Regions from separate parts of the Defluviitalea raffinosedens genome, predicted to be linked through region 2. Evidence: a T-box and tRNA genes for the amino acid it is inferred to sense, from the RefSeq annotation. Region 2 holds a T-box; the other holds one or more tRNA genes.

Region 1 (7,427 bases), on a different contig from region 2:
ACTGCATTTTCTTTTTAAAGCCTCTTTTTTCACATCTATGTTATATATAAAGCATGGAATATCCCATGTTTTACATATGTCACGAACATAAGCTGCATCCTCTTCAGCTTCTTTGCCCCGTATTCCGTGGTTGATATGAACAGCAGTTATTTTAAATGGAACAATCCGGGATACTTGCTTTAACAGATGAAGCAGACACATGGAATCTGCTCCTCCGGACACCCCGACTATTATATTATTATCTTTTTGTATCATATTATATTCTTTTATAATTTTATAAATCCTCTGTAACATAGGCACACCCATCAGAAAAATAGTTTTATATTTAGATGATACAAAATGCGTTATATAAATGCAAGTGTCGTACTAAAAATAGTAAAAAAGCAGTGCACAATTCGTACACCGCCCAAAAACTATGTATTCACTTAGATGCTGTCATCAGAAAATCTGGGATGCAAAATAGATAAAGAGTACAATACTTAAAAACAAACAGCCGTTTAAGATCCAATCTGTACTCCGTTTTTTAAGTTTTCTGCCGGAGTATATCGGTTTGCTTTTTTTCATATAATTTCCGATGATTTTTTCTGCTTCAGCAACAATATCCTTTGGCATTCTATTAGGATTTACATCTTTATTCAAGATGAAAATGGCCTTTTCGTACCAACCACCCTTGTCATTTTCAATAAATACCACTCGGCCGTTAGAAAAATATTCCATAGGAAAACCTCCATCATACTTTATGTTCATGGATAAGTTTTCCCTATATTTGTCATTATATGCATGTAAAAATCACAAATATTTTTCCCACACCTTAGCGACTAAAATCGTCATGTCATCTTCTATTTCATGATCAGAATTCTCTTTTGCAATGTTTAAAAGATAATCAGCAATATACTCTGGTTGGTTGGTATCTATGCCTTTCAGGATCTCGCTGAACCATTTTTCTTTTTCTATGATGTCTTTCTTGGAGTCTAAAACCCCATCCGTCACCATAACAATAATGTCTCCGTCTTTTAGTTTCTTCTTGGTGACATCAATATCTACATTGCTCAGCATGCCTACCGGCAGGGAAGAAGAACCAATAACTTCTACCATTTCTCCTCGTTTTATGAATGCTGAAGCGGCTCCAATTTTAACAAATTCCGCAACTCCTGTATACAAATCGATAATCGTCATATCGAGGGTTGAAAAGAAATCCTCGTTGGATTTTAAAACCAGTACGGAATTGATCATTTTAATGGCCAGATCCTTGTCAAATCCTGATTCTATGAATTCTTCCAGAAGTTCTATGGCTGCACTGCTTTCTTCGCTGGCTTTATTGCCGGTCCCCATGCCATCAGAGAGAGCTAAAAGATATTGGCCGTTCTTTATTTCCATAAAGGAATAATTATCTCCCGATATGGCATTGCTTTCTTTTGATTCTCTGGCTACTCCTGTCATAATCCTGAATTTTTCTTCTTCGATGAGTTTCATCTTACATTTGTCTTTGCTGCAAATGCCAACACATCCACTGTCTATGACTTTCATTCTCCTGCCCAGAATCTTACTTACTACAGGCAGAATATTTTTTGTACACAGCCGCTTCCCTTTGCAAGGAGAATGCTCAATCACCACTTCGTATTTATTTTGACGGTTCAAAACTACGATTACATCAGATACAATAATTTTTTCCCGGTCCAGTTCTACTTTAATGGCTTGTTCCAGTTCTTCTTTGAAATAAACTTCTCCGTATACTTCCATTGCTAAATTGCCAATGATGGATGAAACCCCTTTTAATTGCTCTGATACCAATTCCCTGCTTTCCACTATTCTGTTATGCCAAAGCAGGTTTAATTTATACAGTTCAAACATCCTGTTGGTCGTATCAGTAAATACATCTACCCTTAAACATTTATCCACAAAATCTTGCGGAATATCACTAAGGTCGATTCGGGATTTTCTTTCTGCAGCGGATAAAATGCTAAATACAGTTTGGTATGTATTATAAAAATCAGTCTCCCAGCAATGGGAACACAAACCGCAATCCTTGCATACTCTGGAAGCAACATCTTCAATCAGCATGGATACATCCCGCTGATTTAAACTGGTCTTTTTTCTGGAAATATTAGAAAATGTCCTGGATAATTTTAAAAAAGCATTGGAAAACGCTTCTAGTTGCTGCGCTGTAATGTCTCTTATGCGTTTATAATAAACTTCTTGCCCTGTTTCAGATTCATTGTTTATAAACTGTTTAATATAGGTTATAACTCCTTTAGGGAAAGTAAAAAACAGAATACTGGCTGCAATAATGGGTTTTAAAAAATCATAGGTAATCGCTGTGCCCTCAAAATAAAAAGAAACGATCATCTGTCCTAGTAAAAAGCCTATACCGCTCCCTATTCGTCCGATGTCTTTAAAGAGTCCAGTAATCATCCCGGATATACCTAAAACCCCAATAGATCCTGCAGGCATTACCCCAATAAGGGTTAGTATAGTTCCAATCACAATGCCTACAGTTCCTCCTATAGAAGGTCCTCCTATAAATCCAAATAGTAAAACCAGGAATATACTAATCACTTCTCGAAAATAAATTCCACTGACAGAAAAATCAATAACACCAGCAATGGCTGTCCCAAAAATTAAAATCAAACTGATAATTTCTTCATTGCTTAAAATCGTTCTTTTTAAGGAACCTTTTATACATGAAATTGCACTGCCATATATGTACGCAGCTGTAAAAACAAAAATGCTTTCTAAAACTGCTACAATCAAATAGTAGCCCGAAAAACCATTAATAGCCGCAGTTAGTATACCCATGGCAAAGCAGGAACCCATGGCAAGAACAGCTTGTACAATTTTAGTTGGCTTATAGCCCCTGGCTTCTACCAAATACTGAAATACAAGCATTAAAACAAAAGTTCCGATATATTTTGAAGACAAAACAGAGTCTCTTACACTTAAAACGCCTGCACAAGTGAATAAAAGCAACCAAATTCGATTGGCCTTCGCAGGCAAACCTGCAGCAAAATAAGCAATGCTTAGAGGAAGTAAATTGGTAAAAAGAATGACTCTGGAAATTGTAAATCCTACAAGATCAATGAATAAGTCCTTATAAGTTACGTCCAGGAAAAAATTTTTCCAATGGATGGTTTTTTTCGCTTTCGGCAGATCTACTTTCTTAAATGTACTATATTCTACGCGTTCCATATTTATCGTACCCCTCCCTATTTTTGCTTTTTCATTATAATAGAAAGGGATTAAATTATTTGTCACTATCTGGAAACTCATCCAAAAACCTTTAGACAACTTGTCCATCCATTTTACAAAAACTAAAAATACATACCTCTTGAATGCTGTTTTTTGTATATAACTGATGGTTTGATGAAACTCTTGATAGTACTTTCTTCATATGGATCCTGTAAAAACACAAGAAAGCAACACGTTTTACTTGTGAAATATAAAAGTTGGCATAGGAAACTCGGAGAAATTTCCTATGCCAACAACAAAAAAAAGATATATGCAAAGATTTGCATATATCTTTTTAGATGGGCGCAATAGGGCTCGAACCTATGACCCCCTGCTTGTAAGGCAGGTGCTCTCCCAGCTGAGCTATGCGCCCTTATGGTAGCGGAGGACGGAGTCGAACCGCCGACACTACGGGTATGAACCGTATGCTCTAGCCAACTGAGCTACTCCGCCACATTTTTGGTTGCGGAGAGAGGATTTGAACCTCTGACCTTCGGGTTATGAGCCCGACGAGCTACCAGGCTGCTCCACTCCGCGACGAAAAACATAACTGACAATGTTATATTATAAAGAGCTTTTGAGGGTTTGTCAAGTATAAATTTTTATTCAGTTTTTTCCATAAATACAATTTCATCTTCTTTTACCATGCCCAGTTTTTCTCTTGCCACTTTTTCTACATAGATGTCTGATTGAATATACTCTTTTTCTTTTAAAAGCAATTCCTGCTCTTCTTGGGCCAATTGAATTTTTTCACTGTATTCTGCTTTTTGTTTTTCCAGACCCCTGTTAATTTTTTGCAGATCATAAGTTTTAAATGCAATCATCCCAAAAAACATAGCTAAGAATAAAACATTCCAGCTAATAAAGCGTTTCTTTTGTCTTTTTCTCCTACTCAATACAATCCCCTCTTTGCCCCTCTTGATCATCCAGTGCATCAACTCTTCATACAGTATTTAAACAAAAAAGTTTCACAGGGGAAACTCTCGCACCAAACACAGTTGCCAAAACCGACAAAATATAATACGCGCGAGTACATCTCCTGCCCGCAAGGCTTTTTATTACATAGGAAATCCGGATGAATTTCCTATGTAATAAAACATTCTTCATCCAACTCCGATATCCTTTTTTCTTAAAGAAACTTTAAACTTTTTTATACATAATATAAAGTTCTCTTAACATTTGCTTTGATTTACGCTTTACCCGATTCTTTGATTTATGTATAAAGATTTTAGTTCGTACCCCCAGGATTCTCATAGGGCGAGAAATCCATTTATAGGGATAAGAAAGGATTTTTAGAATCATTCTAATAGGTATAAGAACGATCTTTATGAGTCCCCGGATTATTCTCTTGATCCAGTATATAATCCAGTCAGAAATTTTCATAAGGAAAATACTAAAAGTAAAAAAGTAAGTTACATTTCCAAGGAATGCGCCAAGTAAAGCAAATCCCCTAATCTCCCCATAATTCTTGCTGAAAAGTACAAAAAACATAAAACTGGATACTATGATCCAATAAATCAAGTCTTCTAACTGAATGACCCAGTTAGGATGAGGAATAATCTTTCTGATGATACGGAATACGTCATAAAAAATTCCTATAATGATACCTGCCTCAACTGCTGCAATAAATATCTGTGCCTGCTCACTAATAGATACAATCAAGTCAATCCACTCCTACTTAAAGAGCTTTCCTAAAAATGAATTCCCTTTCTTGGTAAAAGCCTCTCCATCATGATAAATCAAGCTCTCTATTTCACCTTCTATTTCCAATTCTTTTTTCTCCAGATTGAGCTTGTTTACATGAAGTTCTGTACCTTTTATTGTGAGCATACCCATTTCTGTTTCAACATCTACATTTTCTTCATCAAATGCCAGGACATCCAAAACTCCTGTGATTGAAAGCGTTTGGCGATCCTGCATTATAATATTATGGCCTTTTTGATTTACAATTTTGTCCTCCATAACATTACCACCTTTCAATACAACCTGCAAACTTTCCATTTTATTTATATATATTGAAGGTTGTATTGAAAAATGCGTATAAGTCTATAAATGTCTGTACATATTCTCTACTTCTTCTTTTTTAACATGTTCCTTAACATCCAACACTTCAACTTTTGTAGTGTTATTGCCAAAGCGGATCTCTATAATATCCCCTACTTTAACAGCAGTACTTGCCTTGGCTTCTTTTCCGTTTATCAAAACTCTTCCGGCATCACAAGCTTCATTGGCAATCGTTCTTCTCTTAATTAAGCGGCTTACTTTAAGATATTTATCTAAACGCATGGATTCATCTCCTAATATTTTTATTTTTTTTAAGTAAAGAAGTTTCCATCCTGTCCGGAGGGTTTTTTATTACATAAGAAATCCGGAGGAAGTTCCTATGTAATAAAAAAATCTACACTCGAAAAAGTGTAGATTTGTCATTTGAAATATGTATCATGCGCATCAAGTATTTTACTTTGCATTTACTGCATCTTTTAAAGCTTTTCCAGCTTTAAATCTTGGCGCTTTAGAAGCAGGAATACTCATTGGTTCTCCTGTTTGAGGATTTCTGCCTTCTCTGGCTGATCTTTCTGCTACGTCAAAAGTTCCAAATCCAACGAGTTGAACTTTTCCGTTTTTAGCAAGTTCTTCTGTCACCACTTCTTCGAATGCTTTGAGTACTTTTTCTGTGTCTTTTTTGCTCATTTCAGCTTTTGCAGCCATAGCTGCTACTAATTCGGACTTGTTCATAAATCCTTCCTCCTCTTATTTCATTTTACATTTGTAATGTAACAAATAAAAAACTACTCAATTTTAGAGACTTTAAGTTTCGACTCCTCCCATAAAGCATCCATTTCTTCGAGAGTCATGTCTTCCAACCTTCGATCCCTTGCAATTGCAGTATTTTCAACGTATTCAAATCTATTTATAAACTTTTCTATAGCATTTGTCAAGGCAAATTCAGGATTTATTTTTAAAAATCTAGCAATATTTACAACGGAGAATAATAAATCTCCATATTCTTCCATAATATGTTCACTTTTTCCTGATTTATAGGCTTCTTTAAGCTCCTCAAATTCTTCTTCGACCTTATTTAAAACATCCTGTATATCTGTCCAATCGAATCCTACATGGGCTGCCTTTGCTTGTACCTTATAGGCTCTGACTAAAGCCGGAAGTACCTCAGGAACGCTTTTTAATACTTCTGTTTGGTTTTCAAAGCCTTTTTCTTTTTTCTTAATCTGCTCCCAATTCTGCAAAATCTCTTCTGTACTTTCTACACTAATATCTCCAAAAATATGAGGATGCCGCAGGATAAGCTTTTTACAAATACCATCTATAACCTCATCTATTGTAAATTCCTTATTTTCTTCGGCAATTCGTGAATGAAATACGATTTGCAAAAGCAGATCTCCCAGTTCCTCTTTTAAACTCTCTTTATTGCCTTTTTTAATGGCATCAATCACTTCGTAACTTTCTTCAAGAAGATTCGGAAGAAGGCTCTCATGAGTTTGCTTTAAATCCCAGGCACAACCGTTTTCACCCCTAAGGGTCCTCATAATTTCCAAAAGGTCTTCATAAGTATATTTTTCTTTTTTATCCATTCTGCACCCACTCATTTAATACAGTGTTACTCTCTTAACTTTAATTTAACATGAGTATAGCATAAAAAAACACTTCATGACAAATAGTCAAATTTGATCAGAAATAAGTTAAAAATTGATGAAAAATGCAGACAGAAAATCTATCTGCATTTATTGTTCCATTTGTTTTCCTAAAAATCCTGCTGCTGACTGCGCCAGTTTGGTTTCTACTTCTCCCATCTGGGCGTTTTTGTCAGCAGATAAGAAGATCACCGCTCCTACGACATCTCCTTCAGCAATAATAGGGGATATAAGTTCAGAAGTATAATTGAGCGTCGTTTCATCTGCCAGAATAGGAATAAATTTCTCATCATCCTTGGATGCAGTAAATACAGTTCTTTCTTCAATAACCTTTTCAAGGGACTGGCTGATATTCTTATCCAAAAATTCTTTTTTAGAACCTCCTGATACAGCAATGATCTGGTCTTTATCCGCAATGCAGGTAATAAGTCCTGTTGTTTGAGACAAAGCTTCAGCATATTCTTTTGCAAAAGTTCCTAATTCACCTATAGGAGAATATTTTTTCAAAATAACTTGTCCATCATGATCTGTAAAAATTTCCAAAGGATCTCC
Region 2 (7,427 bases):
AACCTCCACTTATTTTATGCAAAATATGTTGTAAAGAATGAAATATTAATATTTTTGAATCATAGCCTTTATATTCATCTCCAAAATTACTTCCCGCCATATGTTGAGTCTCCTGGCCCGAATTCGAACACAAAGGTCATATTCCATATTGGTGTAATGTATACGACCAACTGGGCGGAAGGGGCCAATCTTTGGGAACCGATCGAATAACTGACGTCAAATGGAATCTGAGCTTTTAGAAGAGCTGCTTCTGCTGCCAGAAGGAGCTCTTCGTTAATGGCTTTAGCAGTTATTAATTTTTGAAATGCTGTGGTGGCAAGTAAAGTAAAGAGTTTTTCAAAATTAGACACGTTTTTTATATTGCTCAACTGGGCAAGTTTGCTGAAATCAATATTTTGATTGTTATTATACGAGTTTTGAAGGCTCATAACATCACTCCAAAAGTTTTATACTATACACTGTTTTCTTAGCAATGAATTAAGAATTACTTAGGGATCAAGACAATTCTCAAAGCATATTCCATATTATTCCTTTTTATTATATGCTTTTGCTGAATAGAATAGAGTTTTTTTGTTATGCTCATATATTGTAGTTATGATATAATGGTATCAATAAAGATGACAGTAATGAGGGGTAATATGAAAGAATCATCCAAAAAGCAGAATAATAGATTCGCAGGATTTTTAAAGTCGATTACTTTGGGTTTATTTTCCCGTTTCAAAAAGCAAGATGAAACCAATGAGTTATATGATTTGTTCAACAGAGAAGATGAGTTCTCTGATGATGCTGAAAAAGCCAACAGCCTCTGTGCGGAGCTGATGGATATTGCCGATCAGAAAATTAATTTGTTAAAAGAGCTTCAGGAAGTGATGAAGCAAGAAAAGGAATTAGAACAGTTTAAGCTTCTTACGGCTGAGGATATGAAAAAAATCCGTAAGTTACTCTTTGACTATAAGGCAATAGAAGATGAAAAAGAATCGCTTAAAGGAAGACTCATTAGCAAAAATAGAATTCTGAGTGTTATTCAAAAATATGAAGACGAAATTCCTAAAATATTAAATGAGATCAAAGAAGCAGAAGAAAAGCAAATAAGGGTAAAAAGAGATGTGGATTATTTAGAAGGAGAAAAAGAGGCCCTTATTTATAACAGGGAGCAGCTTGAGAATGCCCAGGTGCTTATTTACAGATTGTCCATAGGAACAGTGATTGCCCTTGGAATTGTTGCGCTTATTTTTGCTGTTCTTATTGCAAAAGAAACCAGAATCTTGATCCCGGCAGTTATTACGGCAATCGTGGCAATAGGAATGGGAACATGGATATATATCTTTAGAAGACAGGTAGAATATGAACTTGTCAAAAACGGGCGAATGCAGGCAAGAGCTGTAAAACTGCTTAATAAAGCGAAAATTCGCTATGTCTACTATACCAATTTTTTAGAATATGAATATAAAAAGTTTAATGTGGACAGCTTAGAGCAATTGGAACGGAACTGGGATCTTTACAAAAAGAACAAGCATCATGAGAAAAGATACAGAAGCATCAATTCAACGATGTCGAAAATCGAGGATGAAGTCCTCAGTATTTTGGAGAATCGAGGTATATACGTAAGGTATTTTGATGATATTAAACAGTGGAGTACAGTAGAAGAGCGCAGAAAGATTTTGGCAGAACTTGAGCAAGAAAGAGAAGCCTTAGAATCCAAACTGGATTTTTTGGATACCTATCAGGAAGACATATGGAATCAACTGAATGAACTGAAAGAAAGGGATCAAACGGAGGACAAAATCATAGAAAAAATCATCCAAAACTATCTAGAAGATATGGAAGCAAAAGCTTAATAGTCCTTGACAAGAAAACAACATTTTTATACAATGAAACAAACCGATTGATAAATCATACAATGAAATAAACTGTGATGAAGAGGAGTACACTGATACAGCTCCCAGAGAGGAAAACCCTTGGCTGAAAGGTTTTTCGAGAAATGTACAGTGGAAGGTAGCTTCGGAGTTTTCGCATTGAACCTTAGTAGATGCGAACGGCTGACCCCGTTATGGTCGCAAAGTGTCTTTGAGCATCCTAAAATGCCAAAGAAACAAAGGTGGTACCACGGAATCTCTTTCGTCCTTTACAGGATGAAGGAGATTTTTTTATTGCACACTCGCGCATACTGTATTTTGTTGGTTTTGCCGACCGCGCTCGGCGCGAGAGTTTCGTATAGGAAGCTTTTTCTTGTTGTACTTTTTGAATCAAATTCATATTTTAGGAGGTTTATAATATGGAAAAGGTATATGATCCTTCAAAGGTTGAAGATCGTTTGTATCAAAAATGGCTGGAGAAAAAATATTTTCACGCAGAAGTAGACCGTTCAAGAAAACCATTTACAATCGTTATTCCACCGCCAAATATTACAGGACAATTGCATATGGGACATGCGCTGGATAATACTCTTCAGGATATCCTGATTCGCTGGAAAAGAATGCAGGGATATAATACCCTTTGGATGCCTGGAACAGACCATGCCAGTATTGCAACAGAGGTAAAGATCGTTCAAAAAATGGCCGAAGAAGGCTTAACCAAACAAGATCTGGGCAGACAAGGATTCTTAAAAAGAGCATGGGCATGGAAGGAACAATATGGGGGAACCATCATAAAGCAGCTTCAGAAATTAGGAAGCTCCTGTGACTGGGACAGAGAACGTTTTACCATGGATGAAGGTTTATCCAAAGCTGTACTGGAAGTATTTGTTCGCCTGTATGAAAAGGGATGGATTTATAGAGGAGTTAAAATTATTAACTGGTGTCCAGTATGCCAAACCACCATTTCTGATGCGGAAGTAGAACATGTGGAAAAGGGTGGACATTTCTGGCATATTCGATATCCGATGAAAGATGGCAGTGGTTATATACAGATTGCGACTACTCGTCCTGAAACCATGTTGGGAGATACCGCTGTTGCGGTCCATCCTGAAGATGAAAGATACAAAGACTTCATTGGAAAAACTGTAATTCTTCCTCTTGTAAACAGAGAAATTCCAGTGGTTGCCGATGAATATGTAGACAGAGAGTTTGGAACAGGGGTTGTAAAGATTACACCTGCCCATGATCCCAATGACTTTGAAGTAGGTTTAAGACACAATCTTCCTCAAATTAATATTATGAATGATGACGGTACTTTAAATGAAGCTGCTGGGAAATATGCAGGATTGGACCGTTATGAAGCCCGCAAGCTGATTGTTAAAGACTTAGAAGAACAAGGATATCTGGTTAAGATTGAAGATCATGTGCATAATGTAGGACTTCATGATCGTTGCAATACAGTTATTGAACCTATGATTAAAATGCAGTGGTTTGTGAAAATGGAGGAACTGGCAAAACCTGCAATCGAAGTGTTGAAAAATGGAAAACTAAGATTTGTTCCGGAACGTTTTGGTAAAGTATATCTTCACTGGCTGGAAAACATCAGAGACTGGTGTATTTCAAGACAGTTATGGTGGGGCCATAGAATTCCTGCATATTACTGTGATCAATGCGGACATATAGAAGTTGCGAAAGAAACCCCTAAGGCTTGTTCAAAATGCGGATGTACTTCTTTTAAACAAGATGAAGATACACTGGATACATGGTTCAGCTCTGCACTTTGGCCTTTCTCAACTCTTGGATGGCCCGACAAGACTGAAGAATTGGATTACTTTTATCCAACAGATGTTTTGGTTACTGGATATGACATCATTTTCTTCTGGGTTGTAAGGATGGTATTTTCAGGATTAGAGCAAATGGGAGACGTGCCATTTAAGGATGTCCTGATCCACGGACTTGTGAGAGACTCTCAGGGAAGAAAGATGAGCAAATCCCTGGGTAATGGTGTAGATCCTCTGGAAATTATAGAAAAATACGGCGCGGATGCCCTTCGTTTAACCCTGGTAACTGGAAATGCTCCTGGAAATGATATGCGTTTCTACTATGAAAGGGTTGAAGCAAGCAGAAACTTCGGAAATAAAATCTGGAATGCAACAAGGTTCATATTAATGAATTTAGAAGGTGAAGATGAAGTTCAAGTAAAAGTTGAAGACCTGACTGCAGCAGACAAATGGATTCTGTCTAAAGTAAATACTTTAGCGAAAGAAGTAACAGAAAACATGGATAAATATGAGTTGGGAATTGCTGTTTCTAAATTATATGATTTCTTCTGGGAAGAATTCTGTGACTGGTATATTGAGATGGTTAAACCTCGTCTGTATAATAAAGAGGATAATACCAGAAAAGCTGCCCTTTGGACCTTAAAAACAGTACTCATTAATGCACTTAAGCTGCTTCATCCATATATGCCATTCATCACTGAAGAAATCTTTACAAATATCCAAAACGAGGAAGAAACCATCATGCTTTCTGCATGGCCTGAATTTAAAGAAGAATGGAAATTCTCCGTTGAAGAAGATGAAATAGAATTAATGAAACAGGCAATCAGAAATATTAGAAACTTAAGAGCAGAAATGAATGTTCCGCCTTCCAAGAAAGCAAAGCTCATCGTTGTTTCTGAAGACGATAAAGTTCTGGATATCTTTGAAAGAGGAAAGGTATTCTTTGCATCTTTGGCTTATGGCAATGAAGTATTGGTACAGAAAGACAAGACAGGTGTTGATGAAGATGCAGTATCAACGATCATTCCTGGAGCGACTATTTATATTCCTTTCGCTGAATTGGTAGATATTTCAAAAGAAATTGAACGTCTCCAAAAAGAAAAGGAAAAGCTGATCAAAGAAGTTGAAAGAGTAGAAAAGAAATTAAGCAATAAAGGGTTTGTGGAAAAAGCGCCTCAAAATGTTATAGAAGAGGAAAAAGAAAAACAAGTTAAATATAAGACAATGCTTGAACAGGTTGAAGAAAGACTTAAAGCTCTGTCTAAGAAATAATTTGCTAAGACTCCTTTAGGGGGGTCTTAATTTTTTAAAAAAGCGAAAGCGCATTTATGAGGAGGTACTACTTTGGAATATAATGATGTGATCAGTTATATTAATTCTATAGAACGTTTTGGCTCAAGACCGGGGCTTGTCAGAGTTCAAAACCTATTAAGAAGACTGGGAAATCCAGAAAAGAATCTTAAGGTTATACATGTTGCCGGAACCAATGGAAAAGGTTCCGTATCCACGATGATCAGTTATATTTTAGAAAAATCTGGGTATGATGTAGGTATGTACACATCCCCTCATTTGGAAAACTATAACGAAAGAATAAAAATCAATAATAAAGATATATCTGATGAGGAGTTTGCTACAGCAGGAGAGAAAATCATAAAAGCATGCCAGAAATGTGTGGAAAACAATGAAGAACATCCCACAGTATTTGAATTTCTGACGGCTATGGCCTTGCTGTATTTTGATGAGCAATCGGTGGATTTTGTAGTATTAGAAGTAGGTCTGGGAGGAAGATACGATGCCACGAATGTGATAGAAAATCCGCTGTTATCGGTTATAACCTCTATCAGTATGGATCATATGGATGTCTTAGGAGATAGTATTGAGTCGATTGCATTCGAAAAAGCGGGAATTATTAAGAAAAATTGCAGTACTGTATTGTTTTTTCCAAATAATAAGGTGTATAATATTATTAAAAGTGTTTGCGAAAGTTTGAATTCTCAATTATATTATGTTTCTGATATGCATATCCAGAATGTAAGACATAGCATAGAGGGGATAACTTTTTCGATCAACACTGATTTTTATTCTTATAAAGATCTGAAAGTGTCGCTGATTGGCGAGCACCAAATATATAATACAGCTTTAGTGCTTTTGGCTGTGGAAGTATTAAGGAACAAGGGTATTGAAATTTCTGAAGAAAATGTTAGAATCGGGTTGGAGGAATGTTACTGGCCGGGACGTCTGGAGATCGTAGGGAAAAATCCCCTGATTCTTCTCGACGGTGCCCATAATGAGGAAGGCGCCTTGGCTTTGGCTAAAGCTTTTGAACAGTACTTCCATGATCAAAATATTACTTTGCTTATTGGCGTACTTAAGGATAAACCATATGAGCTTATGTTAAAGCAATTGCTGCCTTATGCTTCAAAGGTTGTACTGACTGAACCGAACAGTTCCAGAAAACTTCCGATAGATGAATTAGAGAAAACCGCTGTGAAGTATTCTTCGTATATATATCAGAATGCTGATATAGCACAGGCTTACGAATTAGCGCTGAAATTAACGAATGAGAAAGATGTGCTATGTTGTGCCGGATCATTATATTTGATTGGAGAAATTAAAAAAATGATTAAGAAAAGGAGTTGAAAATCATGCTTGATTTTAAAGAAGAATTACGTAAGTTTAAACCTATTTTGGAAATAGATCATATAGAGGAAGCCATTCAATCCAATGAGGTAAAAGATATATTGGATTTATTAACTCAGATTACAAAAAATATCGAATCTAAGCCCAAAGAGTAAGGAGTAGATTGATGTGAATTGTCCAGCGTGCAATAATGAAATCAAACAAGCTAATCGATGTCCAATATGCCAATTTGACATTGCCTTATATAGAAAGATAAAAGATATTTCTAGCAGATTATACAATAAGGGATTAGAACAAGCCCATAACAGAGAATTGACCGCTGCAATCGATTCATTAACCAAAGCCATTGAATTTGATAAGACCAATATAGATGCAAGAAATTTGCTGGGATTGATTTATTTTGAAATGGGGCAAGTTGGTCAGGCATTGACGGAATGGATCATCAGTACTCATTTTAAGAAAGAAGACAATATCGCCAATGATTATATTAATCAAATTCAAAACAATCCAAGGAAATTGGATTTGTATAACGACTCCATCAGAATGTACAACCAAGCTATAGAATATATCAGGCAAAGAAGTGAAGATCTGGCCATTATCCAGCTTAAGAAAGCGATTCAGGAAAGTCCTAATTTTGTAGAAGCTTATTGTTTATTGGCTTTATGTTATATTGCAGAGAAAGATAAGGCCAAAGCCCTTTCGTACATAGAAAAGGTCTTAGAAATTGATATTAGCAATCCAAAAGCATTAAGATATCAAAAAGAACTGAAATCCAGTGTAAGACCGCAGACCAATGATAGATCCAAAACGGTAGGCAAACATGAGACGAAACGCACGCACCAAACTTATTTTTCTCCTTTGGGGCAGATCGCAGGATTTATTGTAGGAGCGATTTGTACAGCTGCGCTTTTATTCATTTTAGTCATACCGGATAAAACCAATGCCCTTAACAGGCAAATTGCTGATTTGAATGCTGAAAATCAAAGACTGGAAGAAGAAATCACAAAAATCACCAGAGAAAGTCAGGAAACCATTAGCAGTTTAGAAGAACAGCTTGCAACAATGCAAGAAACCAATGATGAACTTCAGAAAAAGCAGAATGCCATAGAAGAAGCTCAGAAAATAAGCCAGGCAGAGACACTATATAACA

What was found. The T-box of region 2 lies ahead of JOD07_RS14240 (valine--tRNA ligase). A T-box ahead of a tRNA ligase gene usually reads a tRNA of that ligase, here a tRNA-Val.
Region 1: it encodes a tRNA-Val, which carries the amino acid that the T-box ahead of JOD07_RS14240 (valine--tRNA ligase) is inferred to sense. The anticodon was not compared.

The regions. Positions count from the first base shown of each region.
Region 1 is NZ_JAFBEP010000003.1:23,862-31,288, forward strand. It holds gene tilS (tRNA lysidine(34) synthetase TilS) at 1-255, opposite strand, end outside; gene JOD07_RS03355 (hypothetical protein) at 439-717, opposite strand; gene spoIIE (stage II sporulation protein E) at 790-3,186, opposite strand; tRNA gene JOD07_RS03365 (tRNA-Val) at 3,526-3,598, opposite strand; tRNA gene JOD07_RS03370 (tRNA-Met) at 3,602-3,678, opposite strand; tRNA gene JOD07_RS03375 (tRNA-Met) at 3,686-3,762, opposite strand; gene JOD07_RS03380 (FtsB family cell division protein) at 3,828-4,121, opposite strand; gene yabQ (spore cortex biosynthesis protein YabQ) at 4,366-4,887, opposite strand; gene yabP (sporulation protein YabP) at 4,900-5,187, opposite strand; gene JOD07_RS03395 (RNA-binding S4 domain-containing protein) at 5,272-5,511, opposite strand; gene JOD07_RS03400 (HU family DNA-binding protein) at 5,683-5,961, opposite strand; gene mazG (nucleoside triphosphate pyrophosphohydrolase) at 6,015-6,815, opposite strand; gene spoVT (stage V sporulation protein T) at 6,966-7,427, opposite strand, start outside.
Region 2 is NZ_JAFBEP010000028.1:26,055-33,481, reverse strand. It holds gene JOD07_RS15270 (hypothetical protein) at 87-428, opposite strand; gene JOD07_RS14245 (AAA family ATPase) at 639-1,838, shown strand; T-box leader at 1,904-2,129, shown strand; gene JOD07_RS14240 (valine--tRNA ligase) at 2,276-4,909, shown strand; gene JOD07_RS14235 (bifunctional folylpolyglutamate synthase/dihydrofolate synthase) at 4,982-6,277, shown strand; gene JOD07_RS14230 (hypothetical protein) at 6,283-6,432, shown strand; gene JOD07_RS14225 (tetratricopeptide repeat protein) at 6,446-7,427, shown strand, end outside.